2 regions of the Streptomyces sp. NPDC042259 genome follow, and region 2 is predicted to be linked to the other one. Evidence: riboswitches for the same ligand, from Rfam matches in the RefSeq annotation. Region 2 holds a riboswitch; the other holds the start of a gene.
The links. Region 2 has a riboswitch for cyclic di-AMP ahead of ACZ6MA_RS11775 (M23 family metallopeptidase). Riboswitches for the same ligand answer to the same signal wherever they lie in the genome.
Positions count from the first base shown of each region.

Region 1: linked by a shared signal. The riboswitch ahead of ACZ6MA_RS22200 (C40 family peptidase) and the one ahead of ACZ6MA_RS11775 (M23 family metallopeptidase) in region 2 are both predicted to bind cyclic di-AMP.

Region 1 is NZ_JBVJDW010000008.1:175,059-178,772, forward strand. Features, by position in the region: gene ACZ6MA_RS22190 (ATP-dependent Clp protease proteolytic subunit) at 168-803, shown strand; gene ACZ6MA_RS22195 (hypothetical protein) at 809-1,120, shown strand; cyclic di-AMP (ydaO/yuaA leader) riboswitch at 1,427-1,623, shown strand; gene ACZ6MA_RS22200 (C40 family peptidase) at 1,627-2,097, shown strand; gene ACZ6MA_RS22205 (ATP-binding protein) at 2,452-2,880, opposite strand; gene ACZ6MA_RS22210 (helix-turn-helix domain-containing protein) at 3,145-3,714, shown strand, end outside.
Region 2 is NZ_JBVJDW010000003.1:668,550-672,263, reverse strand. Features, by position in the region: gene ACZ6MA_RS11785 (M16 family metallopeptidase) at 1-632, shown strand, start outside; gene ACZ6MA_RS11780 (M16 family metallopeptidase) at 680-2,047, shown strand; cyclic di-AMP (ydaO/yuaA leader) riboswitch at 2,345-2,498, shown strand; gene ACZ6MA_RS11775 (M23 family metallopeptidase) at 2,512-3,315, shown strand; gene ACZ6MA_RS11770 (GntR family transcriptional regulator) at 3,563-3,714, shown strand, end outside.

The DNA.
Region 1 (3,714 bases), on a different contig from region 2:
CGCTCGGGGCGTGAGCCCACCGCCTCGGCGTCGGCGCGCTCACGCCCAGAGCGAAACCACGCCGGATCCCCGCCGGATCCATTGCCGCTCCCGGCCCCGCTGGGCCATGCTCATCCCGCAAGGATCTGTACGTCCTGTACATTTTTGACGGACGAGGAGTGCCGCCCATGCACCGCCCCACCGCCCGCTACGTCCTGCCGGAGTTCACCGAGCGCACGAGCACGGGCACCCATACGAGGGACCCGTACTCCAAGCTGCTGTCCGAGCGCATCGTCTTCCTGGGCACACCGATCGACGACGCCTGTGCCGGCGATGTGATCGCACAGTTCATGTATCTCGAACACGCGGCGCCCGAGGGGGACATCTCGCTCTACATCAATTCCCCCGGCGGCTCCTTCTCCGCCATGTGCGCCATCTACGACACGATGCGCTACATCGGCTGCGACGTGGAGACGATCTGCCTGGGCCAGGCCGCCTCGTCCGCCGCCGTGCTGCTCGCCGCCGGCACCCCGGGCAAACGACTGGCGCTGCCGAACGCGCGCGTCCTCGTCCGGCAGCCGTCCCTCAGCGAACCGGTCCAGGGACAGCCCTCCGATCTGGAGATCCAGGCGGGCGAGATCTCGCGCATGCGTGACACGCTGGCGCGGATGCTGGTGCGGCACACGGGGCGGAGCGCGGAGCGGGTGGACCGGGACATCGAGCGGGACACGGTCTTCGACGCCGAGGCGGCGGTGGCCTACGGACTGATCGACCGGCTCACCGCGAGCCGCAAGGGGCCGGGCACCCCGCTCGGAGCGAGGTGAGCGCGATGTGGCCGCCCCCGCTGCCTCCCCTGCCCGCCCTGACCCACGCCGAGGGCGAGTTGGTGGACCGGTATCTGGAAGTACTGGATCTCCTGGGCCGGATCAACCCGGCCCGCGCGCATCACACGTACGCCGGGCTACGGGCGGCGCAGGCTCTCGTGGTCGCGGCGACGGGACTGCGTGACGCGTTGACGCTCATGCACGAGCGAGGCGAACGCGAGGTGCACTCGGGAACACTCGCTCGGGCGATGCTGGTCCTGGACGGGGAGCGGCGGGCCGCACGGGTCACCATGCCGCCGAACACGCCGGGTCGATGAGCCCGGACGCGCGCCGGAACGACCGGCCGGGCGACACGTCAACGCGATCTCCCGCATACGGCGGACCCGGTGTAGACATCACGCGGTGATCGATCCGAGCCGCGCGCGTACGAGACGATCGCGGAGATCAACTCGCCGCAGGTGAACGGCTCAACAGGGTTGAGCGATGGCCGTCAAACCGTCCGGTGTCCACCCGAACATGCCAGAGGTGACCAGGCTCACATATCACCGGATCCTCTCGGAATCCGTGTCGCGGCTGCGCCAAGATCCAGGCGACGACAAGACCCCGCCACCGCGGCGGGGCGGTCCGGACGGACGCCGAATCCTGCCGCCGCCCGGATGACTGGTCGACACGAGTGCATCGGCAGGAGTGGAGGACCCGATTACGGCGGGACGACCGGCACCACTGGTCGTCCCTTGGGGTGAAGCCGCCTCGGCGGCCGGGCATCTTCGCCTGCCCGAACCCGACAGGTCATCCTTCATAGGCGGCAGACGAAGGGTTGCGTATGGCCGCGCACAAACGACCAACGAAGTTCTCCAGGGCCAAGGCCGCCTCGGCCCTCACCCTCGCAGCCGTCGGCGCCTCGGTGCTGGTGCCCGGCGGTTCACCCGATGCCGAGGCCGCGAACCTCTCCACCCTCGCCCTGCGGGTCGCGGAATCCAAGCAGGGCGCTCCCTACCGGTGGGGCGCGACAGGACCGTACAGCTTCGACTGCTCGGGACTGACCCAGTACTCCTACAAGCGGGTCGGCAAGACGCTGCCCCGCACCGCCGCCGCCCAGTACAACCGCGTCCGCCATGTGCCCGGCTTCGCCCGGCAACGCGGGGACCTGGTGTTCTTCCACTCCGCCGGCGGCGTCTACCACGTGGGCATCTATGTGGGGAGCGGCAAGATCCTGCACGCCCCCAAGACCGGCGCGGTCGTCCGCCACGAGCGGATCTGGACCAGAAGCGTCAGTTACGGCCGCGTGAACTGACCTGGTGCGGCGGTGGCGTGCCGCGACGGCCGCCCCGCCACCTTCTTCTCCTTGTGCGCCGACGCGGCAACGGGTGTGTTCCCACCCGCCGCCGGCGGACACGACTGTGGTGCCACGCCCCCGCGTTCGCGACGCGGGGCCGTCGGCCGCGACCGGGCACACGGTCGTTGGCACCGGCATCGCACCGGAACGGGTAAGGGCGCGCCTGCCCGCCGGTAGACCTGCCGGAACCGCTCAACCCGCCTTGTCCGCGCGCACCGTGCGAGCACGGTGCGCGCCCCCGGGCCGGGTGGTGGGCCCCTCGGCCGCGTGGCCACGGGGGCCCGCCGCCCGGCCCGCGGCCGCGCCGGGCGGTCATCGCACGGGCACGCTCCAGGGCAGACAGATCCAGACCGTCTTGCCGCCGTCGGCCGTCGGGGTGACCGAGAGTCTGCCGCCGCGCTCGGCGGTCAGACAGCGGATGATGACCATGCCCCGCCCGTTGTCCTGCTGGACGGCCGCGGGCAGCCTCCTCGGGTAGCGGGGGTGACTGTCCGTGACGCCGATGCGCAACTGCTCCTCGCGGTCGAGCCGTACGTCCACGGTGAACGTGGGCGACTGGCCGCGGGTGTGCTGCACGGCGTTGGTGGCGAGTTCGGAGACGATCAGCCGAACCGTGTCGGCGTCCTCGGTGCCGTCCGCCAGCCCCCATTCCGCCAGGACACGCGCCACATAGCGACGCGCGTCGGACACCGAGGCGGGGGCGCTCGGCAGGGTAACGGTTGCTTCCTGGTGATCCGCCATGGCGCTGTCCCTTTCCACCGAGGCCGGGCTCCGACGCGTGACGCAGGGAACTGACGCGGTGAAGTCGGGAGCGGTCTCGGACGGCTCTTCGTCACAGAGTGCCACCGTCCGCGTCCGAGAGTGAGCGATCCACCGGAAAATGCATATATCTGTCGCTCGAAGCGGTGAACTCTGCCGGGAGAAACCACATTTGGGCATTGCGGTGGTCTATTGACACTGACGTATGGATCTGGACGTGTTCACCTTGGCCGAAAGGGAATACCCATGCGCTACGGACCCGCGGTGCGCCGACGCAAGCTCGGCGCGGAGCTGCGCCGCCAGCGTGAACTGGCGGCGCTGACCAGCCGGGAGGCGGCCTGTGCGGTGGGGTGGCACCAGTCGAAGGTGAGCAGGATCGAGACGGGCTGCAGTGGCGTGAAGCCCTCGGACGTCGCCCTGTTGCTGGACGCCTACCGGGTGACCGACCCGGAACTGCGCGCGCTGCTGGGGGCGCTGTGCGGGGCGGGTTCGGCGGATCCCGGTGAGGGCGCGGGGGCGCGGCGGGGCTGGTGGTACGCCTACCGCGACCGGCTGCCGCCCGCCTATCTGGACTTCATCAGCCTGGAGTCCGAGGCCTCCCATCTGCGCACGCTGGAGACCACGGTGGTGCCGGGACTGCTCCAGACGCCCGACTACGCGCGCGCGGTGACCCGGGCGGCGCTTCTCGACCCGCCTCCGGAGCGGGTCGAGGAGCTGGTGCGGGTGCGGATGGCCCGTCAGTCGGTGCTGCGGGGCGAGCGTCCGCTGGAGTTGTGCGCGGTCCTGGACGAGGCGGTGCTGCGTCATGAAGTCGGC
Region 2 (3,714 bases):
TGCCCGACATCATCGGCGAACAGTTGCGCGAGGTCGTGCGCGAGGAGGTCCCCTCCCGCGCCCTGATGGCCGCCTACCGTCTGCCGCACGACGGCACCCGTGAGGCCGACGCCGCCGACCTCGCCCTCACCGTCCTCGGCGGCGGCGAGTCCTCCCGCCTCCACAACCGGCTGGTCCGGCGCGACCGCACCGCCGTCGCCGCCGGCTTCGGCCTGCTGCGGCTGGCCGGCGCCCCCTCGCTCGGCTGGCTGGACGTCAAGACGTCCGGCGGCGTCGAGGTCCCGGACATCGAGAGCGCCGTCGACGAGGAGCTGGCCCGCTTCGCCGCGGAGGGCCCGACCCCCGAGGAGATGGAGCGCGCCCAGGCCCAGCTGGAGCGCGAATGGCTGGACCGGCTCGCCACGGTCAGCGGCCGCGCCGACGAACTGTGCCGTTACGCGGTCCTGTTCGGCGACCCCCAGCTCGCCCTCAGCGCCGTCGACCGGGTTCTGGACATCACCGCCGAGGAGGTGCGCGAGGTAGCCGCCGCCCGGCTGCGCCCCGACAACCGCGCCGTGCTGGTGTACGAGCCGACCGCCCCCGAGGCCGACGAGAACGCAGGAAACGCAACGGAAAGCGAGACGGCCCAGTGAGCGACGCCGCACCCGCGAGCAGCCCCCAGACCGCGGCAGCCCCTTCGATGGACTTCCACCCGCGCCCCCAGCCGGGCGAGGCCACCCCGTGGGCCTTCCCGGCCCCCGAGCGCGGTGAGCTGCCCAACGGCCTCACCGTGCTGCGCTGCCACCGGCCCGGCCAGCAGATCATCGCCGTCGAGATCAACCTCGCGGCGCCCCTGGAGGCCGAGCCGCAGGGCCTCGACGGCGTCGCCACGATCATGGCGCGCGCCCTGACCGAGGGCACCGACAAGCACACCGCCGAGGAGTTCACGGCCGAGCTGGAGCGCTGCGGGGCCACCCTCGACGCGCACGCCGACCACCCCGGGGTCCGGGTCTCCCTGGAGGTCCCGGCCTCCCGGCTGCCCAAGGCGCTCGGCCTGCTCGCCGACGCCCTGCGCGCCCCCGCGTTCCCCGACGGCGAGGTCGAGCGCCTCGTCCGCAACCGGCTGGACGAGATCCCGCACGAGCTGGCCAACCCCGCCCGCCGGGCCGCCATGGCGCTCTCCAAGGAACTCTTCCCCGCCGAGTCCCGGATGTCCCGCCCCCGCCAGGGCACCGAGGAGACCGTCGGGCGCCTCGACGCCGCCGCCGTCCGCGCCTTCTACGAGGCGCACGTGCGCCCCGCCACGGCGACCGCCGTGGTCGTCGGCGACTTCACCGGCGTCGACCTCGACCAGGCGCTGGCCGACTCCCTCGGCGCGTGGACCGGCTCCACCGCCGAGGCCCGGCCCGTACCGCCGATCACCGCGGACGACTCCGGCCGCGTCGTGATCGTCGACCGCCCCGGCGCGGTGCAGACCCAGCTGCTCATCGGCCGCATCGGCGGCGACCGGCACGACCGCGTCTGGCCCGCCCAGGTGCTCGGCACGTACTGCCTCGGCGGCACCCTCACCTCCCGTCTGGACCGCGTCCTGCGCGAGGAGAAGGGCTACACCTACGGCGTGCGCTCCTTCGGCCAGGTGCTCCGCTCGGCGCCCGACGGGACCGGTGCCGCGATGCTCGCCATCAGCGGCTCCGTGGACACCGCGTCCACCGGACCGGCACTGGCCGATCTGTGGACCGTGCTGCGCACCCTGGCCGCCGAGGGGCTGACCGACGCCGAGCGCGACGTCGCCGTGCAGAACCTCGTGGGCGTCGCCCCGCTGAAGTACGAGACGGCGGCGGCCGTCGCGGGCACCCTCGCCGACCAGGTCGAGCAGCACCTCCCGGACGACTTCCAGGCGCGCCTGTACGAGCGCCTCGCCGAGACGGGCACCGTGGAGGCCACCGCGGCCGTCGTGAGCGCCTTCCCGGCCGACCGCCTCGTGACGGTCCTGGTGGGTGACGCCGCGGAGATCCTGGAGCCGGTCAAGGCGCTGGGCATCGGAGAGGTGAAGGTCGTCCAGGGCTGACGGCACGTCGGGGCGCGGGCCGGTCGCGACGGTTCGCGGCCGGGGGCGCCCGGTGGCCCCCGCCTGTCGCGGCCACTGCGGCCGGTGGACGGCCAACTGGTCGGCAGATAAGCGCATAAGGGAGGCACGCGGGGCCAACGGGGCTCGCGTGCCTCCCTTATGTCCGTTTTGAAGGAGAGGTTGCATGTCTGGCGTGTGGCGTACGACACAAAAGCTGCGTTCTGTTTGTCGATCGAAACACACCCGGATTAGCGTCAGTCCGGCTGCCCGTCAGATGTGAGCCGCATCCGCGGCACCGGTCAGTCATCGCCGAGTCCCCAATGGCGCGAGCCAGGGGAGCCGGGGACCCACAGTCCCTGGGGTGAATCGGGTCCCTTTCCGGAGGGAGCCGTAGGAGACCTTCCTGCTCCGAACCCGTCAGCTAACCCGGTAGGCGAGAAGGAAGGAAAGGAATGGCCACACCCATGGCGTTCATAGGTGCCACCGGCAAGCATCGTCGTCCGAGCCGTGCCGTCCGCGTCGGCGCGAACGTGGCGGGCATCGCCACGCTCACCGCCACCGGTGTGGTCGCGGGCTTCGCCGCTCCGGCGATCGCCGCCACCGACGACGCCCCGCGCGTCCAGGACACCGGCCTCACCCAGGCCGTCGTCATGGGTGACGAGACCGCCGACCGGATCGGCGCCCAGGCCGACACCCAGCAGAGCGCCGCCTACGAGGCCGAGGCGCGGCTCAAGGCGGAGGCCGACGCGAAGCAGAAGGCCGCGGACGCCAAGCAGCGCGCCGACGAGGCCAAGCGCAAGGCGGAGGCCGAGCGCGCCGAGAAGGAGCGCGTCGCCCGCGACGAGGAGCGCAAGCGCCTCAACGCCTACGTCTCCCCGATCGACGGCAGCTACGTCTCGACCTCCTACAAGGCCTCCAGCGGCCTGTGGTCCTCCGGCAGCCACACCGGTGTCGACTTCCACGCCGACATGGGCACCGTCGTGCAGGCCGTCGGTGCCGGCACCGTCGTCGAGGCCGGCTTCGGCGGCGCGTACGGCAACAACATCGTCATCAAGCACAACGACGGCACCTACACGCAGTACGGCCACCTGTCGTCCCTCAGCGTCTCCGCGGGCCAGACGGTCACCGCCGGCCAGCAGATCGGCCTTTCGGGCGACACGGGCAACGTCACCGGCCCGCACCTGCACTTCGAGGCCCGTACCGGCGCCACCTACGGCTCCGACATCGACCCCGTCGCCTACCTGCGCGCGCACGGCGTCAACGTCTGATCCCCGCGTCCGGGGCGGCAGCCCCGCACTCCTCGTTCCGCCCAAGGCCCCGGCTCCCGCCGGGGCCTTGGGCGTTGGCGGATGGACATCGGCCGGTATACGGCAGCCGGGTAATGGCCAAAAAATAGCCATGGATTACCGGTGCCCATCGGAAATCGCCCGGCATTGCCATAGAGTCGCCGAACAGACGTCAATCGGCCGCGTTTCGCGGGGATTAAGGCGGAGGTTCACTGATGCGGGGCCCTACGTGACCGGCAATGGCGAGACAGCGCGAGAAGGCGGCCGCATTTCCGCGCACGCCGTGTGCGCGGCGATCCGCGACGACATCGTCTCGGGGGTCCATCCGCCCGGCAGCCGGCTCATCGAGGAGTTACTGGCCCGCCGTTACGGCGTCTCCCG